DNA from 3 places in the Roseibium sp. Sym1 genome. Region 2 is predicted to be linked to each of the others. Evidence: predicted binding sites of a transcription regulator. Region 2 holds the regulator's gene; each other region holds the start of a gene.
What was found. Region 2 encodes PhoB, which activates phosphate uptake and scavenging genes when phosphate is short. Its sites were predicted from a motif close to TGTCATNNANCTGTCAT; they were not measured.

Region 1: a site for PhoB is predicted at 5,526-5,542, ahead of O6760_RS25210 (glycerophosphodiester phosphodiesterase). Genes of this name have one in related genera too.
Region 3: a site for PhoB is predicted at 2,330-2,346, ahead of phnC (phosphonate ABC transporter ATP-binding protein). Genes of this name have one in related genera too.

What each region holds. Positions count from the first base shown of each region.
Region 1 covers NZ_CP114786.1:5,434,209-5,444,163, forward strand. The annotation lists gene O6760_RS25195 (EAL domain-containing protein) at 1-1,609, opposite strand, end outside; gene O6760_RS25200 (FecR family protein) at 1,833-2,894, opposite strand; gene O6760_RS25205 (FecR domain-containing protein) at 3,252-4,028, opposite strand; gene O6760_RS25210 (glycerophosphodiester phosphodiesterase) at 4,706-5,425, opposite strand; gene O6760_RS25215 (YceI family protein) at 5,849-6,433, shown strand; gene O6760_RS25220 (cytochrome b) at 6,485-7,069, shown strand; gene O6760_RS25225 (YceI family protein) at 7,094-7,651, shown strand; gene O6760_RS25230 (fumarate hydratase) at 7,795-9,432, shown strand; gene O6760_RS25235 (L,D-transpeptidase) at 9,830-9,955, shown strand, end outside.
Region 2 covers NZ_CP114786.1:6,618,191-6,628,145, forward strand. The annotation lists gene O6760_RS30315 (Hsp33 family molecular chaperone) at 1-31, opposite strand, end outside; gene argF (ornithine carbamoyltransferase) at 44-973, opposite strand; gene O6760_RS30325 (aspartate aminotransferase family protein) at 970-2,169, opposite strand; gene O6760_RS30330 (GcrA family cell cycle regulator) at 2,876-3,406, shown strand; gene O6760_RS30335 (DUF1330 domain-containing protein) at 3,487-3,852, opposite strand; gene phoB (phosphate regulon transcriptional regulator PhoB) at 3,965-4,663, opposite strand; gene phoU (phosphate signaling complex protein PhoU) at 4,747-5,442, opposite strand; gene pstB (phosphate ABC transporter ATP-binding protein PstB) at 5,473-6,261, opposite strand; gene pstA (phosphate ABC transporter permease PstA) at 6,282-7,631, opposite strand; gene pstC (phosphate ABC transporter permease subunit PstC) at 7,631-9,103, opposite strand; gene O6760_RS30365 (substrate-binding domain-containing protein) at 9,186-9,955, opposite strand, start outside.
Region 3 covers NZ_CP114786.1:5,900,225-5,910,179, forward strand. The annotation lists gene phnE (phosphonate ABC transporter, permease protein PhnE) at 1-392, opposite strand, end outside; gene phnD (phosphonate ABC transporter substrate-binding protein) at 467-1,384, opposite strand; gene phnC (phosphonate ABC transporter ATP-binding protein) at 1,443-2,276, opposite strand; gene O6760_RS27330 (chloramphenicol acetyltransferase) at 2,671-3,297, shown strand; gene O6760_RS27335 (helix-turn-helix domain-containing protein) at 3,486-4,052, shown strand; gene O6760_RS27340 (HD domain-containing protein) at 4,102-4,722, shown strand; gene O6760_RS27345 (STAS/SEC14 domain-containing protein) at 4,858-5,223, shown strand; gene O6760_RS27350 (class II glutamine amidotransferase) at 5,445-6,233, opposite strand; gene O6760_RS27355 (aminotransferase class V-fold PLP-dependent enzyme) at 6,245-7,711, opposite strand; gene O6760_RS27360 (Lrp/AsnC family transcriptional regulator) at 7,817-8,278, shown strand; gene O6760_RS27365 (SH3 domain-containing protein) at 8,459-9,955, opposite strand, start outside.

The DNA of each region.
Region 1 (9,955 bases), 1.2 Mb from region 2:
ACCATGTCGCAATTTGAGCCAGGTGGCTCTTGAGACGTGTCGCAATGGCATGCCTGACCTGGTCGCCGTAGGTAAACCCGAGAGAGGCGACAATCTGGTCGAGATTGACGATCGAGAACTGGATGACGCACAGATTCTGTCCGGCCCCACGCGCTGACCGTATGGCCTTGTCCAGTTCTCCCTCAAACCCGTTCCTGTTCAACAGGCCGGTGACTGCATCGTATCGGGCAAGAAAGGACAGGCGCTCGGCGGATTCACGCTCCTCGGTGACGTCCCGGCAAGTCAAACAGGCAACGGCCTCTGTAATCACTTGCCTTGAATGGCTCGATTTTGCCTGCGCCTGTTCAGATTGGGTGACAACATACTCAATGTAGCGGCGCCGGCCATCCTCATCCGGTGCGGACAGGGTTTTCGGGACGGGTTTCCTGTCCGCGGGCGTCGCCAACACGGCGAGAGCTTCCTCTACGAGTTCGGGCGGAAGAGCCTCGCGCGCCGGCCGGCCGACCAGCGCATCGCTTTTGAACAGGGTTCGCGCCATTTGACTGGCCGCGGAGATCTTTCCGTTCCGCTGGACCACCACGATGGCATCGAAGCTGTCATCGAATACCAGGCCGAGCATGCGTTCGCTGTTGCGTCGGCGAATGGTGGCCAGATGCGAAATGAGCTTGTGAAAACCGAGTTCTCTCAAGACGACACTTGCCGCCGCAAGGAAAACGAGGAAATGCGCGCTCGCGGTCGGCACCATGACCGGAGTGGACTTTTGCAGGCTGAAAGCGATGAGCTCGATCGTTAGTGCCGACAAGGCCAGAATGCTTATCTTGATTGCCCAGCCTTCCACCTTCGTCATCAACAGGATGAAAAAGACCAGAAACGCCGCGCAAACTGCCAGAAATTCTCCCTTCGGTTCCAGCGCTCGGCCCTGCAACAGCGTTTCGGCCCCAAGTGCCTGGATCACGCTGCCCGGCAGGACCTCATAGACCGGTACCGGGAAAAGATCGCGCAGTTCCTGAGCGCTGGCGCCGACGACCACCTTCTTGTCCAGAAAATATCCATGTGCCGCCTTCCCCTCCAGGACATCAACAAGGGACATCCGCTCGATCCGGTCGATCGCGATACTGTAATCGAGCCAGAACGCCCCAACGGTGCCACCCGTATGCTCCCCAAGCAGGGCCGCGGCGGACATTTCGGAAGTTCCATTGATCTCGAAACCATAGAGGTTGCGCCAGATGCGGCTGTCTTTCTCCATGGGAACCATGACGACCACCGGCCAGGCGGCATCGAGCAACTGAGGTATCGGCTGGTTGGTTACTTCGCCATCGGTTTGTGTCGCCGTTGCCGATTGGCGAAACACCGCCAGACTCACATTCCCCGCCCGCTCGAAAGCGGCAGCAAGCAGGGCATCGTCTTCCGGATTTGAAGTCGAACTGAAATCCACATCAAAGACGATGTCTTTCGCACCGTCCTCAACCAGCTTGTCAGTGAGGTTCGCGAACAATCTGCGCGGCAAGGGCCAAACGCCCAACTTGTCGAGTGATTTCGCGTCAATATCGACAACAACGATGTCACCGGAGACAGGTCGTTCATCGGTGAGGAAACGGGCTTCCCACAAGAATTTGTCAAGTGAGGCATTGATGCCGGAGAGATGCAGCAACCCGACAGCCGCAACCACACCGATTGCGATCAGAATTGCGTTGAAAACACGCCTTCTGGATCCAGCCCGCCAGATTTTCACACCCTCAGCCCAAAAATTTTGTCGTACCGCCGACTGTTTTTCCCCCGGTCAGTCTACGGTCTACGTCTTTCGGAATTGTTTCTTTTCTCGTTTCCCAGCCTTACCGATTTCCGTTGGAATTTCCATTGCCATTGCCATTGGAATTCCCGCTGCCATTGCCGTTGGAATTCCCGTTGCCGTTGCCGTTGGAATTCCCGTTGCCGTTGGAATTCCCGTTGCCGTTGCCGTTGGAATTCCCGTTGCCGTTGCCGTTGGAATTCCCGTTGCCATTGCCGTTGGAGCTTCCATTGCCGTTGCCGTTGGAGCTTCCATTGCCGTTGCCGTTGGAACTTCCGTTACCGTTGCCGTTGGAGCTTCCATTGCCGTTGCCGTTGGAACTTCCGTAACCGTTGCCGTTGGAACTTCCGTTGCTGTTGGAATTCCCGTTGCTATTGCCGTTCGAACTTCCGTTGCCATTCCCGTTCGAATTGCCATTGCCGTTGCCGTTCGAATTGCCGTTGTTGCCAAACAGTCCGCCAAACCCGCCGGAATTCCGGGTGGGCACATTTTCCACGGCCGGCGTCTGGAATACAGGAGCCCGTTTTCTGCCGGGCTGAACCGTCGGCTTGGTACGACCGCCCACAGTCAGCCCCACCTGACGCGACGGAGCGCTTGAGGCGCGCTGACCCGCACGAAGATCAACCTTGTCGCCGGACGCAAAGTCAGACACACCGACAACGCCGCGCTCGACGTTCACCTCGGCCCGCTTCCCTCCGACAGTCACCGTAAAGCGGGTTCCCTTGACCACCGCGGCAAAGAAAGGCGTTTCAACCGTAAAATGCGGTCTCTGGCGTTTTTGAACATCAATTTCGACAGTACCCTTGCGCTGAAGCAGCGTTGTCTTGCCGCCCTTGCTCCGCATTTTTGAAATTGCAAAAGTGGTATTCGGTCCAACGGAAATGGTTTCGCTGCCACGGGCGATCAATGCGCGCGCTCCCGCCCGCGTCCCAAGCGTATACCCTTTTTCAAACACCATTCCCCGTTTGACCCGGAACGCCTCAACGCCAGGGGCAACGAAGTACACAATTCCCGAGACCCGTTTCACGACCCACATGTCGGCAGCGGCCAGGCTGGGCGCCGAAAGAGAAAGCAGGATCAGAAACGCGCAAATGCAGCTGAACATGCCTTTCACCGCAGGTTCCGCGATCGAAAACCGCACCGTCTGCCTCAACTCTTTCCCACCCAAGATCGCTCTCGACGCCGTCATGACTACACACTCATTCAGGTTTGTTAGATTTCAGAAATTAGCACTGACCGCTTAACCCAAGGTGAAAATGACAATATAATATCATCTTTCCTTAGTATTTTTGGCTATTGAATGACTTACATTCGAAAAGCTGACTGTGTTTTCTTACAATTCCTCGACGCAACCCTGCGTCAGCAACGTCAACTTCATATATCGGTTAGAGATCCATGTATCGAACAGTCCGACAGCGGCACTGACGCACGCGGCCTCATGAGACAAGGTCGCGGCGTGAATTCAGTTGTTCTTTCCGTTCCCGCCGGAGTTGCCATTGCCATTTCCATTGGAACCGCCGTTACCGTTCCCGTTCGAGCTGCCGTTGCCGTTCCCGTTCGAACTGCCATTGCCGTTGCCATTGGAACCGCCGTTGCCGTTTCCATTCCCATTGGAACTTCCGTTTGAATTCCCATTGCCGTTGCCACCGCCGCGAGACGTATTGCTGGCAGCGCGGCTCCCGTTTCCGTTCGCATTTTCGCTGCGCGCCTGTGCAGCAGTCGCCGGCACATTTTTGGCAATTCTCGTCTTGAAGGCCGGCGCTCGTTTGGGACCACGCACCACATCCGGCTTGGTCTTGCCGCGCACTTTCAGTCCTGCGCTCCGTCCCGGATGGGTGGCCGCGGACTGACCCGCACCGATATTTGCGCGATCCCCGGAGGCAAAGTCGTGCACCCCGACCACACCGCGGCCAACGTTGACCGAAGCCGTGTTCTGGGTGACCCGGACCTTGAACCGGGTGCCTTTGACGAGAGCCGCCAGGAACGGCGTTTCCACCTTGAAGTGGCGGTACCAGCGACGCTTGACGTCGACTTCGAGTGTTCCGCGATCCTGGTAGACAACCATTCGCTTCACCAGGAAGCCCTTGGGTTCCAGGGTGACAACCGATCCGCTGGAGACGACGAATTTTTCACCGCCGCGCCTGATAACAACCCGGCCGCTTCCGGTCCTCACCTTCCAGCCCTTGCGCACGGTCATGCCGCGCTTGACGGCGACCGTTTCCCCAGCCTTTGTCTCCACGAGCACCCGCCCGCTGACGCGCTCGACCTGCCAATGCCAATTGGAGTCTTCGGCGGACTTGTCCTGAGACAGTCCTGCGACGGTAGTCCACGTGAGAAGTAGGGCTGCCAGAAAAATGGACGAGGCAACACGCACCCAACGACAGTCAACCAAAACACGTTCGAAAACGGTAGCTTGACCGCACGCGTTTCGTTTCAGCAGTGTTACTTCGTTGAACATGACGGCCCTTCTTTGGCATTGGTCTGCCAGCGGAGCAAAAGCTACGCACCGTCAATTAACAAGAATTGAAAGAAATGCCGAAATATTTTCAACTGCTCTTTTAAGTAAAATTGTAAATATATCCATGGTCAAGGGAGCGTTAATTCAACTAAATAAAATTCAATATAAAAACCATCAAGAATAGAAAAATCGCTCCCTCCTGAAAAATAACAATCAGAGATTGCTCTCTCCGGAACCCGTGAACACCATCCGGCTCTCAAAAAACTTTTCTTCATTTAGGAAAAAAATCCGACAAGGCAGGCTCCCGCCCCCGTTTCCGCGCAGTTCGGAATGGCAAGCGGCTCCATTTCGGACTGTGTGGGTGTTTCCGCTGCGGATTAAATGCTCCTGTCCGGAGACAATCCATTCAGACAACCCGGGAACGGTTCCGGCGAATACCTTCAGCCTGTTATTTTCACTCAAGCTGGCATCGCCATTTCTTTTTCGACCGACCGGAAGAGACTGACATCGTCGATGTTCATCTGCTCCACACCGCACTCGACCGCCTTTGCGAAAACCTCGCGATCATGGCCGCCGTAGAACATCTGCGTGATCAGACCCGCACGTTTTGCCGCGGCCACGGCTTCCGGTTCCAGATTGTCTTCGTGAAATTCAAGCAATTGGGCATCCTGTGCGACAGCGCGGTCGACGGAGCCGACATGACTGTACAGAACCATGCGCCGCAGGTCCGGCACCTTGGCCCTTGCTTCTGCGCGAATGGATTGATCGAATGAGAAGGTCCATGCATCGCCGAGCATGCCCCGCACGGCGAGCATATCCCGGATCTGAGCAGGGTCGCCTTCCTTGATCTCGACATAAGTCGCAATCCGCCCCTTGCAGGCGTCCAGAAAACTGTCCAACCGGGGAACGCGTTCTCCGGCAAATTCCGGTCCGAACCAGGAGCCGGCATCAAGCTTGTCTATGTCGTCGGAGTCCAGCTCCGAGATCCGGCCCGTTCCGTTCGTCGTCCTGTTCACCGTCGCGTCATGCATGACGTAAAGGACGCCGTCCCTTGAAGGCCGTACATCCAGTTCCACTGCACCGGCCCCGAGTTCGATGGCCCTCTCGAGAGATGCCAATGTATTCTCGGGTGCCTGAAGGCTTGCGCCGCGGTGGCATACGACAAGAGCTTGTTTCACTTCAAAATCTCCTGGATCTCCAGACCGGTGGTCCGGAGCGTGCCGGGCCTCAAGACAGGCAGCACATAAGGGAAGCTGGACCAACAGGTGCCTGATATTCTTGATAAATTGATGACATCTCAACTTCCAGCACAATTTCATGCACTTGGCCTGGACAGCTACTCCAGATTGCACACCCGGATCCGGCCACCGAGATTAGCTGACACGCCGCTGATTCTCACAGCACGTGAAGGAACCGGAAAAGCGAAGAATCGAAATGCGGTATTTTTGCGAATGAAAATTGTTTAACCAGTGGCTTTGCACACTGTTATTGTTCATCTGAAGCGAACAGTCAGTCAAATTGCGCCTGCGTTTTTCTTACCTATTTTCCAGCCTGAAGCGTTCACGAGCGAACGCTCCCGGAAACATCAATGAGGTTTGATCATGATCCGTGTTGCAGCTTCTGCACTGGCACTTTCCCTGCTTGCAGGTACCGCGTTCGCCGAACCCGTCGCTTATACTTTCGACAAGTCCCACGCAAATCTGGCCTTCTCCTACAATCATCTCGGCTATTCCACCACCGAAGGACGCTTCGGCGAGTGGGACGGCACGCTGATGATCGACAAGGATACCCCCGCGAACTCCTCGATCGAGTTCACCATCGACATTTCGAGCCTGGACACGTTCTGGGATGAACGCAACGCCCATTTCCTGAGCGCGGATTTCTTCGATGCGGAAAAATTCCCGAAGGCCAACTTCAAGAGCACCAAGGTTGAGCAGGTTGGCGAAAACCAGCTTGAAATCACCGGTGACCTGACCATCAAGGACATCACCAAGCCGGCCACGCTGACCGTCGATGTCACCGCGATCGGCGAGCATCCGATGGCCAAAAAGGAAGCCGCCGGCTTTTCTGTTTCCACAGTCCTCAAGCGTTCCGATTACGGCATGGACATGTATGTGCCTTATGTAGGTGATGAAGTAACCGTCACGTTCCATGCGGAAACGCTGAAGGCCGACGTAACCAACTGATCATGATTTTCGCGGAGGCCGCCCTGTCGGCCTCCGCCTGAAGGAGCCGCCATGCTGCGCAATACAAGAACGGGCTACGGCAGTGTCGCAATTCTGTTTCACTGGGTCATGGCCGCGCTGATAGTGGGCATGATCGCGCTCGGGCTCTACATGCACCAACAGCCGCTTGAAGAACCGGCCACGTTCCAGCTCTACCAGCTGCACAAGTCCATTGGCTTCGTGGTTCTCAGCCTCGGCGTGTTGCGCCTGGTCTGGCGCCTTGCCAATCCGGCTCCGGGGCTTCCGGAGGGGATGCACCCCCTCGAGAAGATCGGCGCACATCTCGGCCACGTCGGGCTCTACGCCCTGATCCTGCTGCTGCCCGTTTCCGGCTGGCTCATGGTTTCCGCGTCGCCCTGGGGCATCCCCACGGTGCTGTTCAACGTGCTGCCTGTCCCGCACCTTCCGGTACCCGCAGCGCTTGGAACACAGGAACAGGCGGAAACCTTTTTCAAGCTGCTGCACGAATATGGCGCCTATCTTCTGATCGCGCTGATTGGGGTTCATGTCGCGGCGGCTTTCAAACACCATCTGATCGCCCGGGACGACACGCTGAAACGCATGGTGTCGACGCGACCCGCCAAGGCCGACAGCTAACAAACCGATTCAGGAACAACCGATATGGTATTGAAACAACGCTTTGCGGCGCTGACGCTTCTGCTGACCGCCGTTTCCGCCGCGCCGGCATACGCGGACACCTGGACGGTGGATGCCGACCAGAGCCGGCTCGGCTTCGAGGTCAAACAGGGCGACAGCATCCTCAAGGGTGTATTCGGAACCTGGACCGCCGATATCGAATTCGATCCGGATGCGCCAGGCTCGGCCGCCATCTCCGCCACGGTCAACCCGGCGAGCGCGTCCACGGGAAACCCGCAATTCGACGGCACGCTTACCAGCAAGGACTGGTTTGACGTGAGCGCCTTTCCGGACGCCGTTTTCGAGGCGGATGGAGCGACCCTGGTCGAGGGATCCAGCTACCGGACGAAAGGTACCCTGTCCATCAAGGGACTGTCTCACCCGGTTGATCTTGATTTCACCCTCGAAATCGACGGAGACACCGCGACGGCAAAGGGAACGGCCACTCTCAGCCGACTGGACTACAAGCTGGGAACAGGGGTCGGCACGGACACGGTTGGCGACGCGGTGACCGTCACGCTGGACCTGACCGCCACGCGCTAGAGATCCGGGAAGCGTGAGACCATTTGATCAGGCCGCGGCTCTTGGCGTTCGCGGCCTTTTTGCCGTATGAGTCGCCCACCAGAAGGTTCCAGCGCTTCCGGGCGACGCGTCGCCGGAGGCAGCCAGATCAGGAAAACTGTTCCATGAATGCTCCCGTCACCCCTCCCGCCTATCACCACAGCGCCCTGTTTCCGCAAGGCGAAGACACGACGCCGTACCGGAAACTGACGTCGGACTTCGTCAAGACCAGCGAATTCAACGGGGAAGAGGTCCTGATGGTCGAGCCTGAGGGACTGCGCCTTCTGGCCGAGGAAGCCTTCAAGGACATCAACCACTACCTTCGCCCCGGTCACCTGGAGCAGCTGAAGAAGATCCTCGACGATCCGGAGGCCACCGAGAACGACAAGTTCGTCGCGTTCGATTTGCTGAAGAACGCCAACATTGCCTCGCACGGGGTGCTGCCCATGTGCCAGGACACCGGTACCGCGATCATCATGGGCAAGAAGGGCCGCCGCGTCTGGACCGACGGAACGGACGAAGCCGCGCTCGGCGAAGGTGCACGGGACGCCTATTACAAGAAGAACCTGCGCTACTCCCAGCTTGCGCCGCTCTCCATGTTCGAGGAGACCAATACCAAGAGCAACATGCCGGCGCAGATCGAGCTCTACGCCGAAGGCGAGGATGCCTACAAGTTCCTGTTCATGGCCAAGGGCGGCGGCTCGGCCAACAAGACCTTCCTGTTCCAGGGCACACCGTCCCTTCTGACACATGACCGCATGGTCGAGTTCCTCAAGGAAAAGATCCTGACCCTCGGCACGGCCGCCTGCCCGCCCTATCACCTGGCGATTGTCATCGGTGGCACGTCCGCCGAGATGAACCTGAAGACCGCGAAGCTGGCCTCCGCCCGCTACCTTGACGGTCTGCCGACGCAAGGCTCGGAACTCGGGCACGCCTTCCGCGATCTCGACATGGAAGCCGAGATCCACAAGCTGACCCAGGCGACCGGCGTCGGCGCCCAGTTCGGCGGCAAGTATTTCTGCCACGACGTCCGCGTCATCCGCCTGCCCCGCCATGGGGCTTCCCTGCCAATCGGGCTGGCGGTCTCCTGCTCTGCCGACCGGCAGGCGGTGGGCAAGATCACGAAGGACGGCATCTTCCTGGAGCAGCTTGAAATGCATCCGGAGAAGTATCTGCCGGAAGTCACCGACGACCACCTGTCCGACAATGTCGTCAAGATCGACCTGACCCGGCCGATGCCGGAAATCCTCGGGGAACTCTCCCGTCACCCGATCAAGACCCGTCTGTCTCTGACCGGGCCGCTGATCGTCGCCCGGGACCTGGCCCACTCAAAGCTGCGCGACCGGCTGGAGAGCGGTGAGCCCCTGCCCGACTATTTCAAGAACCATCCGATCTATTACGCGGGCCCTGCCAAGACACCGGAAGGCATGCCGTCCGGTTCGTTCGGCCCGACGACGGCGGGGCGCATGGATGCCTATGTCGACCAGTTTCAGGCAGCCGGGGGCTCCATGGTCATGCTCGCCAAGGGCAACCGTTCGGCCCAGGTACGCCGTGCCTGCCAGGCCCATGGCGGGTTCTATCTCGGCTCCATCGGCGGCCCTGCCGCGCGTCTCGCCCAGGACTGCATCAAGAAGGTGGAAGTGGTCGAGTTCGAGGAACTCGGCATGGAGGCCGTCTGGAAAATCGAGGTCGAAGACTTCCCGGCCTTTATCGTCGTAGACGACAAGGGCAACGACTTCTTCAAGGAACTCAACCTCGGCTGAACACGCTTGTTGCGCAATCCTCACGGGGCTCGCCGGGCTCGCGGCGCGCCCCGTGTGTCTAGGCAAAGCCGGCCTCCCGGATCGGCATGTGTTTCCGGACCTGATTCTCGCGAAATTTTGCCAGGCCTTCAGGGCAAAAATGGACCTTGGTTTTTTCGAAAAGGGCCGGAACCGGCAACCAAAACGCGAATCCTTCAGCGGAACGCGTTTTGAACGAAAAAAGCGTTGCAATTACAGCACATTTGGACAACCAGAGGACAGCTCACATTAACGTGAGATTCCGTTTGCGCCCATTTTGGGACATGATTATTAACAGTGCGGCAAGGACATTTGCGTAACGTAACGTCTGATGACGAGCACCTGTGTGGCGTGGGCCCGGTGCATATGGGGGATCAGAATGAACAAGTTTTATTTCATTGTGGTTGCGGTGATTGCAAGCGCGTTTGCGCTGACGGCACAAGCCGCACCGCGTTATGGTTTTTTCGATCACAGTACAAACAAGTGGGTGACACCCAAATATCAC
Region 2 (9,955 bases):
TGATGCCCAGATCATCAAGATTGAGTGCCACGATGGCTCTGCCTCAAGCTGCGCCGAAACACCAGGCCAGGATGCCCTTCTGGGCATGGAGCCGGTTTTCGGCCTCGTCAAACACAACGGAATTGGGACCGTCCATCACCTCCGAGGTGACTTCCTCACCCCGGTGGGCCGGCAGGCAATGCATGAACAGGGCATCGCCATTCGCCTCCGCCATCAGCCGTTCGTTGACCTGATAGGCGCTCAGCAGGTTGTGACGCGATTCCGCGTCATCGTCCCCCATCGACACCCAGCAGTCGGTGATCACGCAGTCGGTTCCCTTGACGGCCTCATATGGGTCCGACGTCACCACAATGGAACCACCCTTGGCCCTGGCGGTGTCGATCAGCTCCTGTGGCGGTGCGAGTTCCGCCGGAGTTGCAACGCGCAATTCGAAATCGAAACGCGGTGCCGCGTGGATCCACGATGCCAGCACGTTGTTGCTGTCGCCGGTCCAGGCGACGCTCTTGCCGGCGATCGAGCCGCGATGTTCCTCGAAGGTGAGCAGGTCGGCCATGATCTGGCACGGATGCGACTGTTTCGTCAGACCGTTGATCACCGGAACCGTCGCCGCTTCGGCCAGTTCCCTGAGCTCGTTATGGTCCAGGATCCGGATCATGATGGCGTCGACGAAGCGCGACAGGACACGCGCCGTGTCGGCAATGGTCTCGCCCCGGCCGAGCTGCATTTCCGCTCCGGTCAGCATCAGGGTCTCGCCGCCAAGCTCGCGCATGCCGACGTCAAAAGAAATGCGGGTCCGTGTCGACGGCTGTTCGAAGATCATCGCCAGCACCTTGCCGGCCAGGGGCCCTTCCCCGCGGTGAACGCCGTTGCGGCTGGCCTTGATCTTCCGGCTGGTCTCCAGGATGGCGCGCAATTCGTCGCCTTCGAAATCGGTCAGGTCCAGGAAATTCCGGTACGTTCCGTTAGCGGTCATCCTGCCGCTCCTTCCGCCAAGCTCGCTTCCACTGCCAGAGCCGCCTGTTCCAGACGCTCGACGGCCAGTGAAATTTCGTCTTCATTCATGGTCAGCGGTGGCATGATGCGCACCACATTGTCGCCCGCCGGCACCGCAAGAAGGCCGGCTTCGCGCGCCGCGCCGACATAGTCTGCCGCCGGCACCACGCATTTCAGTCCAAGCATCAGCCCGTTTCCGCGCACTTCGCCGAGAACCGCCGGATGGCTGTCGACCAGACCGGCCAGCTTCTGCTTGAAACTGAGCCCCTTGCGCTGGACCTCTTCCAGAAAGCCGTCCGCCAGCACCACGTCCAGAACGGCATTGCCGACCGCCATGGCCAGCGGGTTGCCGCCAAAGGTCGTGCCGTGGGTCCCCGGCGACAGAGCAGCGGCGGTTTCCGCCGTTGCCAGGCAGGCGCCCATCGGAAAGCCGCCGCCGATGCCCTTGGCGATTGCCATCAGGTCCGGCGTGACACCGGTCCACTGATGGGCGAACAGCTTGCCCGTGCGGCCGACCCCGGTCTGGATCTCGTCGAAGATCAGCAGGAGGCCGTTGTCGTCGCACAGCTTGCGCACGGCACGCAGGAATTCGGTGGGAATCTCGCGGATACCGCCCTCGCCCTGGATCGGTTCGATACAGATCGCCGCGGTCTGCGGGCCGATGGCGGCCTTCAGGGCATCGAGATCATTTGCGGGAACCTGGTCGAAACCGGGCGCCTTGGGACCGAAGCCTTCCAGGTATTTCGCCTGGCCACCGGCCGCGATCGTCGCAATCGTGCGGCCGTGGAAGGCGCCTTCGAAGGTGATGATGTGGAACCGCTCGGGCTGGCCGTTGTCATAGTGATAGCGGCGCGCGCACTTGATCGCGGCTTCCATGGCTTCGGCGCCGGAATTCACGAACAGGACCTTCTCGGCAAAGGTCGCCTCGCACAGGCGCTGTGCCAGCCGTTCACCTTCCGGGATCTGGTGCAGGTTGGAGATGTGCCAAAGCTTGGCGGCCTGCTCCTGCAGGGCGCCCACCAGATGCGGATGACTGTGTCCGAGAGAATTGACCGCGATGCCGGAACCGCAGTCGAGGAATCGTCGACCGTCAGCCGTTACCAGCCAGACGCCTTCCCCGTGATCGAACGTCAGGTTCGATCTTGCGTAGTTTCCGAATAGTGCCGACGCGGACATAACCTCGTGTGTCTCCTCAACAACGCCCAAACGACCCGACGTCACCCTGACGCGGGCCGACACCTCGTCTCGGTGTCATTGGGCCAAAACGCAACGTGCCGCCTCTTCGGGCGGCACGCAGCGGTTTTCTTATACACCGCCCCCACCATGGACTGTCAATGGAAATGGCGCACAAGATATATGTGTGGGTCCCCGGAGCGGATTTCGTAAAATTCTCAAGGACCTCGGCGAGGGTCTGTCGAGACTTAGGATTTGGTCGTGGTTTGGGTGAAAAGCGCTCAGTTCAAGAAGCGGAAGCAAAGTAAGGGCTATCCCTTTCAAGCTTTCGCGACGCGGAAATGAGCGCTTTTCACCAAATCCCTCCGGGACGCGGCGAATTTCGGCCCCGAGGGCGTCGGAAATTCCTTGTGGTGGGAGACACCACTGCGGACTTTCCTCCTGCTCGGAGACCGAAATTCGACACGCGCCACGACCGAAAACTAAATCTCGACAGACCCTTATTTGGGGAAAAGTCCTTTCATCCCCAACTGGTTTGAGCCGGGCGGTTGCCTGACAAATTAACGTTATTGTAACCTCTGGGTCATCAAACACGAGATCTCGTGAGGCAAATCACCAAGAGGCACTAGATATGCCATCATTAGGCATGCGGACGCGTGCTTAACACGGGGTTAATGGCTGCAACGCAGTCAAAATAAAGGGTGCGGCAATGAGTTGGACGAACGAACGGGTTGAGCTTCTCAAAAAGCTTTGGGGCGATGGCTTGAGTGCAAGCCAGATCGCAGGTGAGCTGGGCGGTGTGACCCGCAATGCCGTGATCGGCAAGGTGCATCGCCTGGGTCTGTCCGGCCGCGCCAAGTCTTCTTCCTCCAGTGCGAAACCCCGCCGTGCACGCACTGCCACACCCGGCAGCGCCGCCCCGAAGAAACCGTCTCATCAGCCGCAGACTGTCGGTGCAACCGCGCTGAAGGCCGATATCGACCCGGTGCCAGTCGTGCAAGCCAAACCCGCAGTGGAGCCGATTGCGGATCTGGTGCCGATCTCGCAACGGGCGTCCATTCTCACGCTCACGGAACGGACCTGCAAATGGCCGATCGGCGATCCTGCAACGGATGACTTCTATTTCTGCGGCCGCCAGTCCGATGCCGGCGTGCCCTATTGCGCCCATCACTGCAAGATCGCCTACCAGCCGGTCGCCGACCGCCGGCGTGACCGCAAGGTGGTCGCCCAGGCCGGTTGACGACCGGGCAAAACAAGGTCCACCCAGGCATTCAAGGCCCGCCTCACGGCGGGCTTTTTTGCCTCCGCGATCCACAGCCTTCAATTGCCGGTCAATTTATCGACCAAAATCGCATTCAGTGCGGAACCTGTCCGGCGCAGCTTGGCAAGTTGCTGAAATTCCGGTGAATTCCAGAATTCACTGGCATGTTCCCGGTCGGGGAACTCGAGGATGAAGGCTGCATCGGGAACCGGGTTGTCACCTTCGAGATGGCCCGGGTTTCCTCCGCGGACAAGGAACTGCCCACCATGAGCGGCAACGAGGTCCGGGACCTTGGCGAAATATTCCGCCATCCAGTCGCGGCTGTGGATCTGCATCTGGCCGATCACGAACGCGGTCATGCCCCCTCCTAACCTGGCGCTGATATCGCAGCCAAGGCTAGTCAATCCGGTGGCGAGAGACAACATTGGCTCATGCCGCGCAGGTCAGCGCCGATGTTTCGCCGTGAACCGCATTCGGCAGGGCGCGCCCAAAAAAGCCCGCCAAAGGGCGGGCTCTTTCCAGGGTCCCTGAAGGTGATCAGGCAGTGGCGGTGAACTGGTCGTTGAAGGCGTAGCCAGCACCGCGCACGGTCCGGATCGGATCCTTGGCCTTGCCCTTGTTGAGAGCCTTGCGCAGGCGCCCGACATGGACATCGACGGTGCGTTCGTCGACATAGACGTCATGGCCCCAGACGCCGTCGAGCAGTTGCTCGCGCGAAAACACACGACCTGGAGACGTCATCAGGAACTCCAGCAGGCGAAATTCCGTCGGCCCCAGATGGACTTCCTTGGCGTTCCTGCGCACCCTGTGGGTTTCGCGATCCAGTTCGATGTCACCGGAGCGCAGCATGGTCGAAACCACTTCCGGGCTCGCCCGGCGCAGGATCGCCCGCACCCGTGCCATCAGTTCCGGCACCGAGAACGGCTTGACGACATAGTCGTCCGCACCGGTGGCCAGGCCGCGGATACGCTCCGCCTCCTCACCGCGCGCGGTCAGCATGATCACCGGCAGGCGTTCGGTATCCTCGCGGGCGCGCAACCGCCTGCAGAGCTCGATACCGGACAGGCCCGGCAGCATCCAGTCGAGAAGAAGCAGGTCCGGCAGGCTTTCCCGCAAGCGGATTTCGGCCTCGTCGCCGCGGACACACGATTCAACCGCGTAGCCTTCCGCTTCCAGGTTGTATCTTAACAGAAGGCTGAGAGGTTCTTCGTCTTCAACGATGAGCACCTTCGGCATGCATTTCGCTCCAAATTCGGCATCCTGCGCGGCCTCCCGGGGCCACGCGCCGGCCGGATCGCTTCCGCGACCGGCGTCAGTGGTTACACGGCACCGGTTTCGTCAACCTTGGCACGCTCTTCCGGCAACCGATCACCCGTCACCATGTAAAAGACGTTTTCGGCGATGTTGGTCGCGTGATCGCCGATGCGTTCGATGTTCTTGGCGCAGAAAAGCAGATGAACGCACTGCGTGATGACCCGGGGGTCTTCCATCATGTAGGTGAGCAATTCGCGGAACAGCGACGTGTAGATCGCATCGATCTCCGCGTCGGCTTCCTGTACGTGACGGGCAGCGTCCGCGTCCTTGCGCGCATAGGCGTCAAGGACCTTCTTGAGCTGTGACAGCGCGAGTTCGGTCATGTGCTCGACACCGATCGCAAGCTTCTTGGACTGCAGATCGCTGTCGATCGCAATCACGCGCTTGGCCACATTCTTGGCCAGGTCGCCGACACGCTCCAGGTCGTTGGCGATCCGGGTCGCGGCGGTGACTTCGCGCAGGTCCTGGCCCATGGGCTGGCGGCGGGCGATGATCTCGATCAGCTTGACCTCGACCTCGTGGTGCAAGGCGTCCAGTCGCGCGTCGTTTGCAATCGTTGCCTTGGCGAGGTCCAGATCCTGCGAAACCAGCGCATGCACGGCATCGGCAAAGGCTTTCTCCGCCAGACCACCCATTTCGGCGATCTTGCCGGCCATCGCCGTCAGTTCCTCGTCATAAGCCGAGACTGTATGTTCAGACATCCCGTGTCCCCTTCAGAAATCGGAAATCGCCTAGCCGAAGCGGCCAGTGATGTAGTCCTGCGTACGCTTGTCTTTCGGATTGGTAAAGATGTCCTCGGTCGGACCTTCCTCAACCAGAATGCCGAGATGGAAGAATGCGGTGCGCTGCGACACGCGGGCCGCCTGCTGCATGGAGTGCGTCACGATGACGATCGTGTAGTTCTCGCGCAGCTCATCGATCAACTCCTCGACCTTTGCCGTCGCAATCGGGTCGAGCGCCGAACAGGGTTCGTCCATCAGGATGACTTCCGGGCTGACGGCGATAGCGCGGGCGATGCACAGGCGCTGTTGCTGACCGCCGGACATGCCGGTGCCCGGTTCATCCAGACGGTTTTTCACCTCTTCCCAAAGACCCGCCTTCTGCAGACTTGAGGCGACGATGTCGTCGAGCTCGGACTTGTTCCTGGCAAGACCGTGAATGCGCGGACCGTAGGCAATGTTGTCGTAGATCGACTTCGGGAACGGGTTCGGCTTCTGGAACACCATGCCGACCTTGGCACGCAACTGCACCGGGTCGACCTTGGGATCGTAGATATCCTCGCCGTCGATCCTGATGGAGCCTTCGACGCGGCAGATGTCGATCGTGTCGTTCATGCGGTTGATGCTCCGCAGGAAGGTCGACTTGCCACAGCCGGACGGGCCGATGAAAGCGGTGACCGAGCGCGGCCGGATTTCGATGTCCACGTCCTTGATGGCGTGGGTATCGCCATAATAGACCTGCACCTTGCTTGCGGAAATCTTGCTGTCGGTCATGCTGTTCGCCCGTTCGGTATTGAGCATCTGGTTCATTGGTTCGTCCCTTACCAGCGGCGTTCAAATCTGCGGCGCAGGATGACCGCAAGTATGTTCATGGTGAGGAGGAACACCAGAAGGACAATGATCCCACCCCAGGCTTTTTCGTAAAAGGCATAATCCGCGCGGGCGGCCCACGTGTAGATCTGTGCCGGCATTGCCGAGTTTGGATCGACGAAACCGGAAACGATGCCGTCCGGATATCCGCGGGCCACGAAACCGACCATGCCGATCAGGAGCAGCGGCGCGGTTTCCCCCAGCGCCTGAGCGAGGCCGATGATCGTGCCGGTCAGGATGCCCGGCATGGCCAGCGGCAGCACATGGTGGAAAATGGCCTGCATCTTGGAAGCACCGACGCCCAGGGCCGCGTCACGAATGCTCGGCGGCACCGCTTTCAGCGAGGCGCGGGTCGAGATGATGATCGTCGGCAGGGTCATCAGCGTCAGCACCAGACCGCCCACGAGCGGCGCCGATTGCGGCAGATGCATGAACTGGATGAACACCGCCAGGCCGAGGATACCGAAGACGATGGACGGGACGGCGGCCAGGTTGGAGATGTTCACCTCGATCAGGTCGGTGAACTTGTTTTGCGGTGCGAACTCTTCCAGGTAGATCGAGGTTGCTACCCCGATCGGCAGCGCCAGGAACAGGACCACCAGCATCATGAAGAAGGACCCGACAACGGAGGCGCCGATGCCGGCGCCCCCCGGATTGTCCACGCCGGAATCCGCTCCGGTGATGAAGTTCCAGTTGAACACCGTCTTGATGACGCCGCTCTCCCGCAACGTGTCGACCAGATCCAGGTCGGACTTCATCAGGAAGCGGCTGTCGGTCATGTTGTCGCGGGTGACGCGGCCGTTCATGTAGCCGTCAACCCTGGACGAGGCCGCCAGCTCGAACTGCACCGGCTCCCTCAGCTTGTCCGGGTTGGCCTTGAAAAATTCGCGGATGGTGCCGCCCGGCTTGCCCACGATGCGCTCGATGGCCGCCGCGTCGAAGGGCACGCTGACACCGCCGGCTTCAAGCTGGCCCTGGAGCGCGCCGACAAAGATCCCCTCGTAGGCCTTTGTCTTGAAAAGCGTGCCTTCCGCCTCGTCGAACTGTTCCTGCGTCAGGGTGAAGTCCACCGAGACCACCGTCTTGGTGAAGGCCGGAAGGCCTTCGGAGATGATCGACACCGCGAGCACGACAAGGAAGAACAGGCCGATCGCGATGGCGCCGATGCCGTAGGCCTTGAAGCGTTTCTCGGCGGCGTTGCGCTTGCGGGTCAGGTCGTCGATCGCGTAGAGCGACTTGGGCTTGGCCTGCGCGTTCGAGGATGTTTCGGAAGTCGGGGGAGTAAGCGTCGTGTCGGTCATCAGTCATACTGCTCCCGGTACTTGCGCACGATGTAGAGCGCGACGATGTTGAGACCCAGGGTCACCACGAAGAGGGTCATGCCGAGGGCGAATGCGACCAGCGCAACGGGTGAGGCGAAGTCGGCGTCGCCGGTCAGCTGGCTGACGATCTTGGCCGTCACCGTGGTCATGGCTTCGAAGGGATTGAGGCTGAGGCGCGCGGCCGCGCCCGCCCCGAGCACCACGATCATCGTTTCACCGATGGCACGTGAGGCCGCCAGCAGGATGGCACCGACGATGCCCGGCAGGGCCGCGGGCAGGATAACCTGCTTGACGGTTTCTGACTTGGTTGCGCCCAGTCCGTAGGAACCGTCGCGCATGGCCTGCGGCACCGCGTTGATGATGTCGTCGGAGAGCGAGCTCACGAAGGGGATCAGCATGATGCCCATGACAAGCCCCGCCGTCATCACCGCCGTGCCGGCCTTCATGACGCCAAGACCGTCGTCCCCGAAGACCGACAGAAGCAGAGGACCGACGGTCAAAAGGGCGAACAGGCCGTAGACGATGGTCGGGATGCCGGCCAGGATTTCCAGAAGCGGCTTGGCAACGGCGCGCACTTTCGGGCCGGCATATTCAGACAGGTAGATAGCCGCGAACAGGCCGATCGGAACGGCAACGACCAGGGCTACGAAGGAAATGTAGAACGTGCCCCAGAGCAGCGGAATGATGCCCAGTTCGGACGAGCCGCCACGACCGGAGAAACTCGGGGACCAGGTAGTACCGAAGAAGAAGTCCAGGGCCGGATAGAGCCGGAAGAACTCCACGGTGTTGAACACCAGCGACAGAACAATCCCGACCGTCGTCAGAATGGCGATCGAGGCGGAGGCGAGAAGAATGAACCGCACGCCCCTTTCAACGCTGTTGCGGGCCCTGAAGCCCGCGTTGGTTTCGCGAAGCGCCCAGAAGGTTCCGGCGATCGAGGCCAGGATGACCACGATGGACATGAACATGTTGCCGGTAGACACCATGATCCGATAGGACTGCGCCGCGCGCATCACCGGCTGGGTGATTTGCGACGTGATGATCTGCCCGGCATCCTTGAGCCGGGCCGTGATGTCGTTGAAGTCGGCACGCGCGCTGCGCGCGAATTCGTCGGTCATCTGACCGGCTGCAACCGCGTTGTCGAGGCCGGTGGCCGCCCGGCGGACTTCCGCCATGACGAGACCGAGTGACGAGCCTTCGCCGATTGCCGATTCCGGGATCACCCCGGAGACAACGCTGTTAATGTAAAAGGGCTGCGCGAGCAGCCAGACAACGAGGATCACAATAGCGGGAACCGCGGCCTTCATCGCCACGTTCGCCCCGTAATAGGACGGAAGAGAATGCAGCGACCGCATGTCTCCTCCGGCACTGGCCAAGGCACGCGCGCGCCCGACGAAATAGCCAACGGCGGCAATCGCGAGCACGATCACAAGGAGCCAGAACAAGGACATGTGGTCCCCCGAGGAATAATAATGTCCGGAAATGAGAAAGGGGCGGCGGGAAAGCCGCCCCTCGAAACGAGCCTGGGCCCGATTACTTCATGGTTTCTTCAGCTTCGATGGAAGCCTGGGTCGCGGCCAGTTCCGGATCGGCAACCAGGCCGTACTGAGCGAGCGGGCCGTCCGGGCCTGCGATTTCGTCAGCGGTGAAGAACTGTGCGTATTCCTTCAGGCCCGGGATCACGCCGATATGTGCCTTCTTGATGTAGAAGAACAGCGGGCGGGAAACCGGATACTCGCCGGAAGCGATGGATTCGGTGGACGGAGCCACGTCACCCATGGTGGCAACTTTCAGCTTGTCCTGGTTGTTCTCGTAGAACGCCAGACCGAAGATGCCGATGCCGTTCGGGTTGCTGTCGATGCGAGCCAGGGTCTCGGTGTAGTCGCCGTCAATGTCGGTGGACTTGCCGTCGGCGCGCACGTCAATGCAAGCGTCTTCAGCGTCGTCTTCGGACATGCCGCTGTCGATCATGGCCTGGAGGGCACCGGTAGCTTCACAACCCACGGCGAGGACCTTCTCTTCGAACACTTCACGGGTGCCGTGCTTGGTGCCCGGGATGAAAGCGGCAATGCCGACATCCGGCAGGTCGCCGTTGAACTCGGCCCAGTTGTTGTACGGATTGTCGACGATTTCGCCGTCTTTCAGCACCTTGGCGCCGAGAGCGTTGAAGATGTCAGCCGGCTGGAACGCGGTGAAGGCCGGGCCGTCTTTCTGGGACGCGAAGACGATGCCGTCATAACCGATGCGGACTTCGATGATGTCCTTGACGCCGGCTTCTGCACAGGCCTTGATTTCCTTGTCGC
Region 3 (9,955 bases), 720 kb from region 2:
GCGCGCATGATGTCCATCATCCGGCGCACCACCGGGATGAGTGGTCCCCAGCTGTCGACATTGCGGGTCGAGGCCATCGCCAGGACAACGGCCATGGCGCCACCAAGCAATGTGGCCACGCCGGCAATGTTCAGGGTCTCCAGCATGGCCGGGACAAACTTGATGATCAGGGCAAAAAAAGCGGGCCCTGCTTCCCAGGCTTCGATGACGATTTCGCCGGGATAATCAAAGAACTTGGACAGGCCCTGCAAGAAGCCGCCGGAATTCATCGCGTTCGATTTCGAGTATCCGGAAACCAGCACGGCAACGACAAGCAGCAACCCGATGAGGGAATAGAGCTGACGTCGTTTGCGCAGAGTCAGGATTTCCTGTTCGAGAGCGGCAACGGCCATTACCAGGGTCCTTTGAGGTGTCCTCAGAAAACGCGGGCCGAAAACCGGCCCGCGTTCGGGTTCAAGCGAACCGCTCAGTTCTTGTTCTTGGCCTTACGGGCTTCGATGATGTTCACGTACGCTTCGTGGGTGATCGGCATGAAACCCTTGGTCTCACCGGCCGCGATGTTGTAGGCGCAGTCCGGGTCGATCGAGTTCATGGACGCGATCAGACCGGTCATCTTGACCTTGACGTCTTCCGGCAGCTTCTTGGACAGGACGATCGGGCCTTCCGGGATCACCGGGGACCGCCAGATCTGCTGCAGTTCGGTCATGTCGACGAGACCGGCGTCGGAGGCCTTGCGCAGAGCGCCGGAGTTGTAGCCGTCTTCCCACTCGCCGAGGCCGTCAGCCCAGGTCACGCCGGCGTCAATGTCACCGTTGGACACGGCAACGATGGTCTGCTCGTGACCGCCGGTGAAGACGACATCGCCGAAATACTCACCCTTTTCCATGGAGTAGCCTTCCTGCGGGATGGCGATGGACGGGATCAGGTAGCCGGACGTGGAGTTCGGGTCGCCGAAGCCGAAGACCTTGCCCTTCATGTCTTCCAGGGAGTTGATCTCGCTGTCGACGCGCGAAAAGCCGATGGAATAGTAACCGTAACCGCCGTCAACATTGACCTTGACGAGAACCGGATCAACAGCTTCCGGGTCGGTCAGGTAGACTTTCGCGTAGCCGGAAGCGCCCAGCCATGCCAGGTCGAGGTTGCCGCCAAGCAGGCCTTCGATGACGCCGTTATAGTCGGCCGGCGCAAACAGCTTGACCGGAACGCCGAGCAGGTCGGCGGTCTTGGTTTCCAGGCACTCGTAGGCGCGCAGGCGGTCGGAGGCGTTTTCACCGCCCAGGATGCCGATACGGAATTCGGTGATTTCTTCAGCGCCTGCGGAAGAGGCGTTCAGAGCGATCATGCTGACTGCGGCCAGCGCAGCGACTTTGGCAACGATTTTCATGTGGGACACTCCCCGAGAGTTCTCAATCTTGATGACGTTGATAGGGTGTGCAGCCGGATCAGACCGCTGCCGCCGCCGGGGTCATCGCACCGGCGGATTCCTGGGAACCGGTCCTGCCGGCATCGATGGCTGTCGAGGTCGCCGCCTCGTTGAAGGTCTCGTCGGCGCCGTAGATCTCGCGCGCGGCTTCCGTGGTCAGGTCCTCCGGCGCACCGTCAAAGACGATGAAGCCGTCACGCATGCCGATGACCCGGTCGCAATAGCCGCGTGCCGTATCGAGCGTATGCAGGTTGCAGAGGACGATCTTGTTGTCGCGCTCATGGATCTCGCGCAGCGCGTCCATCACGATCTTCGCGTTCATCGGGTCGAGCGAGGCGATCGGTTCATCCGCGAGGATCATGTGCGGATCCTGCATCAGGGCCCGGGCAATGGCGACGCGCTGCTGCTGACCGCCGGAGAGTTCCTCGGCGCGCTTGGGGGCCTCCTGGGCAATACCCAGTCGGTCAAGCGCCTCCAGAGCGGCGTTGACGTCGTCTGCGCTGAAGATGTTGAACAGGCTTTTCAGGGTGCCGTGACCGTTCAGACGGCCGAGCATCACGTTGGTGACGACATCCAGGCGCGGCACCAGATTGAACTGCTGGAACACCATGGCGCAGTCGCGCTGCCAACGGCGCATCATGCCGCCCTTCAGGCCAAGAATGTCCCTGTTTTCGAAGAAGATCTGCCCGGAGGTCGCCGGGGTCAGCCGGTTGATCATTCGCAGCAGAGTCGATTTGCCCGCACCGGACCTGCCGATGATGCCGACCATCTGCGGCCGGTCGATATTAAAACTTACCTTGTTGACCGCGGTCCGAGACCCGAAAGTCTTGGTGACATCCTGAAACTGAATCACGCGCCAGCCCTGTCCGTGTTGGTTTTGTGCTGGGCGACATGAGCCATCGAACGATTACAGGTTGATGACGGAACCTTGACTGAAACGTCAAAGATTTGTGACGGATCAATGACATAGCCGCCTTAGAAACGGGTACGGGCACACAAGAGGCTTCCAATTCCGCAGCGTGCTCAGAAGCTTCCCGTGTTCCAGACAGTCAAACGCGTGTGTTCAAATTCGTTGCACGCCGGTTTTTCGCGCGCAGGAAAAATATGTCCCGGTTTCAATTTTCCGAGCAGACAAAAACCGGAAAAATCTGAAAACAGTCATCACACTGTCATCGAACCGTCACCGGAGCCGTTCTCGACACGGCTAAAACGCGCCTCAGTTCTTCCCTGACACCCATGGAGCCTTCATGTCCGCGCCTACCGAGAAACCGACACTGACCGAATCTCCGAACATTCATCCGGACGCGAGCGTCCTGAATTGCGAACTCGGCGTCTGGACGGAGGTCGGAGCCCAAACGCATATGCGCGAGAGCCGGATGGGCGACTATTCCTATATTGTCCAGGACGGCGACGTGGTCTGGTCGACCATCGGCAAGTTCTGCTCCATTGCCCGCAGGGTCCGTCTCAACCCCGGCAACCACGCCACCTGGCGCGCGTCCCAGCATCACTTCACCTACCGCGCGGCGGCCTATGGCCTCGGCGAGGATGACGGCGACTTCTTCCAGTGGCGCAAGAACGACTGGGTGACCCTAGGCCACGACGTCTGGATCGGTCACAATGTCACCGTGCTCGCCGGTGTGACCATCGGCACCGGCGCCATCGTCGCGGCGGGCGCGGTCGTTTCAAAGGATGTTCCCCCCTATACCGTCGTCGGTGGCGTCGCCGCGAAGCCGATCAAGCGCAGATTCACCGAAGGACAGGAAGACGCCCTGATGGAGATCGCCTGGTGGGACTGGAGCCATGACCAGTTGAAAGAGCGATTGCCGGACTTCCGCAATCTGCCGATCGACGGGTTCATCGAAAAATACCGGTAAGCGAACTTCGTATCCAGCAGAACCAGCCCGACTTCATCCTCCCGGCTCGCGCTGCGCTTGGCCGGGAGGACGAATGGGAGGCTTGAGGAAAATTCTTTTGACCGGATTTCGTCTTCACTCCGGCCTTCGGCTGTTTCCCCTGTTGGTTTCCCAATGCAGTTCACGTCGAAACGCTGTATCCTGAGGCCATGCCGACGGAAACCGCCGTTCTCAATTCCAGTCTCGGCCCGTCCCTGCGCCGGTGGCGGGTGCTCAACCGCGTCAAGCAGGAAGTGCTGGCGCGGGATCTCGGCGTGTCGCAGACGCGGATTTCCAGGTGGGAGAGCGGCCAGGCCAGACCGGAAGGCCGGCATCTGCAGAAGATCACCCAGCTCCTGCGGGCACGGCCCGAGACGGCATCCGACCGGGCGCTGCTCGACCTCGTCACCCGGTCCGGAGCTCCGGTTCATCTGGTCTGCGACCTGACACACAGGCTGCTGGCGATGTCGCCCTCCCGGGCAGCGGAGTGGCGTGCGCCCGTGTCCGAGTTTCTCAACCGGCCCCTGTGGCGCTTTGCTTCGGAAGGGATCCGCTCAACGGAACACCGTCTCGCGGACCATGGCTGGTTCGAGCCGGCAGGACCCGACATCGTCTACCGGACCGAAAGGGTCGACTATCCGGAAATGACGATCCCGGAGAGTCTTATCCGCATTTCCCGACTGCCGCTTTCGGACGGCAGCTTCGCGCGGCTCGTTCGCGAAGAGCCGGCCGCATAAAATATTCGCCTGCTTAGGCGGGCGGTGCGAGGCTGGTAACGTCGGTTCCATGACACAGAGCGACTTCCCCTCCCCGCCCGACACGATCGACCCGGCCAGACTGACCGGTATTCTCGATTTCCTCCAGGCCTGCGAACAACTGAAGGACACGCTCCGCTCGGGGGCAACCCGGAAGGGCCGGCCGGAAAGCACCGCCGAACACAGCTGGCGGCTGGCGCTGATGATCCTGCTGTTCGAACGTGACCTGAAGGGACTGGATGTTCCCAAGCTGCTCAAGCTCAGCCTGGTCCACGATCTCGGCGAAGCCATCTCCGGCGATGTGCCTGCGCCCCACCAGACACCGGGGGACGATCGCGCGGCCCGCGAGCGGCGCGACTTCCAGACCCTGTGCACGCCCTTGCCCCTGGACCTTGCAGCGGAGCTGCTGGCCCTTTTCGATGAATACAACGCTGCGGAAAGCCTCGAAGCGCAGCTTGCCAAGGCTTTCGACAAGCTTGAGACCATGCTGCAGCACCTGCTGATGCCGACACGGGATGCGATTTTCTACGACTTCAATCTGGGCTACGGGCGGGACCGGACGGACTGTTCCCCGCTTACGCGGCAAATCCGCGACAGGGTCGATGTACAGACACGGGACATCCTGATCGGGCTGGAACAGGAAACCGCCTGAGGACCCCCGCGCCCGGGGCAATACGCACTACGCAGTAACCCGGAAGGCAAAGCCATTCCTTGATCCCTGCCCGCTCCTGCTCCTATCCTTGCTCCGGTTGCACTGGCAACTGTGCGCATCGTCGGAGGAACTGCCATGTATACGATCCTGCCGCGCAGCCGGGGACCGGTTCTCGGTGTCGAGATCACCGGGAAGATCGAAATGGATCAGGAAAAGGAACTGATCGCCAAGGCCGAAGACCTGATCGAGGATCACGGCAAGATCAGCGTCCTGGTGGTCATCGGCGAGCATGCCGGTGTTTCCTTCGAAGCTGCCGCCGCGGACATCAAGTGGGTGCTCACCAACATGCAGCACATGAACAAGGTTGCCATTGTGACCGACAGCAAGCTGCTGGCCGCGTTGGTCGCGGTCGACGCCACCTTCGCCAGGATGGTCGGCATCCAGGAAAAGCATTTCGACAAGGCGGACATAGAAACAGCGTGGCACTGGGTGGAGAGTTAGGTCCCGCCGACCCAATCTTATTGTGTCCGCCCGTCTTTGCTACACAATCCACGTCATCCTGAGGAGGACCGCCAGGTCCGTCTCGAAGGATCTGCCACTTGCTCATTTCCGTGCGGCAAATCCTTCGAGACGCCGCAAGCGCGGCTCCTCAGGATGACGCTGAGTTTATTGGCAAAGGCCCTGAAATCTTGGCAAGAAGCAGTCAAACAACGCTTGACGGGTCAGGCCTCGGCGAGTTCCTCGTCGCTCAGGAACGCTGCCTGGTTCACCCTGCCGTCCCGGACCTCGATCATCTGGCCCTGCGGCACTTCCATCCAGCAGCCGCGGGCTCCGTCGAGCGGTTCGGAGACGACCATGACGCCGTCTTCATAGACCCGGTAATAGAGCGAGGGTGCAAAGGCGTCCGAAGCATAGCGAGCGGCGTAAAGCACCGTACCGTCGGACCAGCCGGCGGCGAAGCGCATGTGCGGTGTCGTCCCGGCATAGCGGGACAGGGCCTCGGCCTCGAAGACGGCACGCGCCATGGCCGCGCGCGGATGCTGTTTCAGGCCATAGGCCAGCGCGACGAGAAACAGGCTTTCGCTGTCCGTACCGCCGATCCGGTGCCGGTAGAGATCGTCCGGAATCATGTTGTCGAGCCGCCGCCGCACCCGGTCATAGCCGCCGACCTGGCCGTTATGCATGAAAGTCCAGCGCTCATGGGTGAACGGATGGCAGTTTTCGCGGGTCGTCGCCGTGCCCGTGGAGGCCCGGACATGGGCCAGGAAATGGCCGGAGCGGACATGCCCGGCGATCTGCAACAGGTTCGGATCCGACCAGGCCGGTCGCACGTCCTTGTAGAGACATGGTGTTTCCCGGTCTCCATACCAGGCGACACCAAAACCGTCCGCGTTGACCGCGGTCTTGCAGGACAGCGCGTTGCGGCTCTGGTCGATCAGCGAATGGTCCGGATCGCAGATGAGTTCTTCAAGATATTTCGGAGCCCCGCTCCAGGCTGCCCAGCGGCACATGTGTGTCTTTCCTATGCTGCGTCCGGGACGGCCCTGAAGCGGGCCGTGGACCTGTCGCAGTCATAATAATCCGCGACCGGATAAGGATTCATTGCCAGATCCTCGACGGCAGCGATGACCCTGTCGGCTTTTTCCATGCTCATCAGCACGGAAAAATTGAGCCGGGTCCAGCCGGGTTTCTTCAGTTCCTCACCGGAGAGAATCCCCCGGCGCAGGGTCTCCGATTCTTCCCTGCTGATCTGGAGCAGCCGGTGGGCATAAGGCCCGGCGCAGGCGCAGCCGCCCCTTGCCTGGATCCCGTAAAGATCGGACAGCATGCGGGTGACCAGCTGCTGGTGGATATAGCCGCCGCGCACGAGATCGCGAATGCGGAAGGAAAACACCGGCAAGACGTGGCGGGCATTCGCATTGCCCAGGATCTCGATTGCGGGATTGTCCTGCCAGACGCCGAGCGCCTTGGCGCGCCAGGCGGCATGACGCTCGTCCATCAGCCGCTGTCCGATGGCCTCCTTGACCAGAAAGGCCAGCGCGGCACGGATATCGCCGATGACATTCGGCGTCCCCGCCTCTTCGCGGGCGGCGATGTTGTCGCTGTAGTCATGGTCCCAGGGGGATACGAAACGGACGGTGCCCCCGCCCGGAAAAACCGGCGTAGCCTTCTGCACGGCCGCCTTGCGCAGGATCATGACACCGGAGGCTGCCGGGCCGCCGATGAACTTGTGCGGCGAGACGACAACCGCATCCTTTTGTGCATCGGTACCGGCCATCATGTCGACAGGCAGATAGGGCCCGGAGCCGGCGCAGTCCCAGACGCTGAGCGCGCCGTGGCGCTTGAGCAGCCGGGTGACGGCAACCTCGTCCGTGACGATGCCGGTGACATTGGACATCAGTGAAAACGCACCGACGATCAGCCGTCCCTTGCCGGACGCCTTCAGCACCTTTTCCAGGTGAGCCAGATCCGGTCCGCCCTCCGCGGCTTCCCCGATCTCGACGACTTCGGCGCCGCTTTCCCGCCAGGGCAGGATGTCGGAATGGTGCTCATAGGGGCCGATCACAACGAGCGGGTTTTCACCGCGTACAGCCGCGCCGGAAACACCAAGCAGGTGCACCAGCCGGTTCAGGCCCGCCGTTGCGCCTGCGCCGCAAAAGACGGTGGCAAAACGTGTGTCCGCGCCGCAGATCCGGGCGATCTCGCTGCGTGCCACCTCGCGCATGCGCGTCATGGTACCGCCGCAGAAAGAGGCTTCCGTGTGACTGTTGGCGTAGACCGGCAGCACCTCCTCCAGCACGAAGTCCTCTATCTGGCGCAGGGCGCGTCCGGAGGCGACATAGTCGGCATAGATCAGCTCGCGGTCTCCGAACGGACCGGCGATCGTGGCGCCCTCACCGATCAGACCGGTGCGCAGGCGCGCGATCAGGTCCGGGCCGGAAAGGGCGTTGCGAAAATGGTCGAGGGCCGTGCCCGTTGTGTGGGTCATGTGAAATTCCAGATCCTGTTTGCGTGGATCATACGACCCTTCAGGATTGGTGTTCCTCACCTTCCTTGATTGTCATTACGCTAAATTTGTGTCATTTGATCGAATATGGACAAGAAATTCGATCATATTGATCGCGCACTCTTGCGCGCCCTGCAACGGGATGCCCGCCTGTCGCAACGCGAACTCGCCGACAGGGTCGGGCTGTCGCAGAATGCGTGCTGGCGGCGGTTGAAGGCGCTTTATGAAAGCGGACTGATCGAGGGTCACACGGTGCGGCTCGATCCGGAGCGGCTCGGGCTCGACCTCACCGTTTTCGTGATGATCCGCACGCGCCACCATTCCAAGGACTGGCTGGAAACGTTCCGCGGCGAGGTCCTGGCGATCCCGAACGTGATCGACTTCTACCGGATCGCTGGCGACTACGACTACATGCTGAAAGTCGTCGTGGAGGACATGAACGCTTTCGACAGGGTCTATCAGCGCCTGATCGAGAAGGTCGATCTCGACACGGTCACGTCCTACATGACCATGGAAGCCATCGCGGATGCCCGCGACCTGCCGATATAGCTGCAGGCAGTCCTCTCTCGCAGCAGCAGCGCCAAACAAACGGCGTCATCCTGAGGAGGGCCGGCAGGTCCGTCTCGAAGGATGGGCGGCAAGCACCCAGGCGTGAGGCCCATCCTTCGAGACAGCGCAGTTGCGCTTCCTCAGGATAACGCGGAATGTGCGGTCGCCTTTCTCACAAACCTACCGCCGCCGGCGGCCACCGCCCCGTTGCGGGCGGGCCTGTGGCCGCGAGCGCTGAACGTTGCGCTGGCGGTTGACCTGGCGGTTGCCGGCCTGGCGCGCCTGCCGGTCCCGGTTCAGATGGGCCGGCGCCTGGGGCCGCTTGGTGGGGCGTGTCGCCGGACGTTGTGCCGGGCGCTGAACATTCGGCTTTTGCACATTCGGGCGCTGCGCGGGCCGCTGAACATTCGGCTTTTGCACGTTTGGCCGTTGCGCCGGCCTTTGCACATTCGGCTTTTGAACGTTGGGCCGCTGGACATTCGGCCTCTGGCCGGCCGGCAGGTTGGCCGGACGTTCGATATTTGGCCGGTTGCCGGCGTTCGGGCGGTTCTGAAGCTTGTCGCCGATCGGCCGGTTGGCCAGCGCCGCGCCGGCTCCCGCCCCGATGGCTGCGCCCGCGCCGATGTCCCCGAGCCGGTTCTGGATGTTTTCACGCGACGGCGCTGCGACATCACCCCAGCGGCCGCCCTCGAATTTCTTCCAGTTGTCGCCATCCCGGCGATAGACCGAGCCGTCCCGCCCGGCGAACACGTCGCCACGGCGGCCCAGATTGGCAACACGCCCGGTGGCCCCTTCCTGTTTCCAGCGATTGACCGCGCCGGCCTGCAGGTCGCGGGTGCGCGACCATTGCGGACCGGTCACGACCTTGCCGCCCCAGGAGCCGTAGATGCCCCGGGCACCTCCCGCGATAATCCGGTTGCCCGTGCGCGGGTTGTAGGCGGAGATGAAACCGGCGCTGCCGCGCGGTCCGCTGATCGCGCCGCCGCGGATGTATCCACCGGTGCGCGGATTGTAGATGCCGCCGCCGGCAATGCCGCGCAGCGGGCCATAAGCGTAGCCGTAGCGGCCGAAGGTTCCCCGGATCGGATTGTAGAAAGCGCCGATGCCGTAGCTCACCGGACGCGGGAAATAGATCGGCCGAAGGCCCGGCCGGAACCAGGGCCGGTAGTAGTAGCCGGTGCCGTAGACGAAGGTCCCCCAGGCGAGGAAGCCGGTCAGGTAGCCCATCGTATAGCCGTACCAGACCGCACCCGGCTCACTCTCGTACACCCGCACATAAGTGGTGTTGTAGACCGGCGAGGAGGGCGGAATCGTGTAGATCTCGTCCGGCACGGAGGTCGCTACCTGGAACGGGCCTTCCGGGCTGTCACCGACAAACCAGACGCCGTCCTGCAGCACGTAATACTTCGCGCCCACCTGGATCACCTGGTCGCTGGTATTGACCGCGTAGGACAGGGACGTGCCCTCGATCTTCTCGAATTCAGGGTCTCCGGCGTAGGAGACATCCGCCGAGACCGAGCCGACCTCGACCCGTGCCGTTGTCGGAATGCTGGCCTTGAGACGTGCCTGGGACGCCTCGGACGTTCCGGGAATGGAGGAGCGCACCGAATAATAGGGCGCGTCCTCTGGAATGTTCTGGAAATCCGACGGCATGTCAGGCGTGGTGAAGGTCCAGGG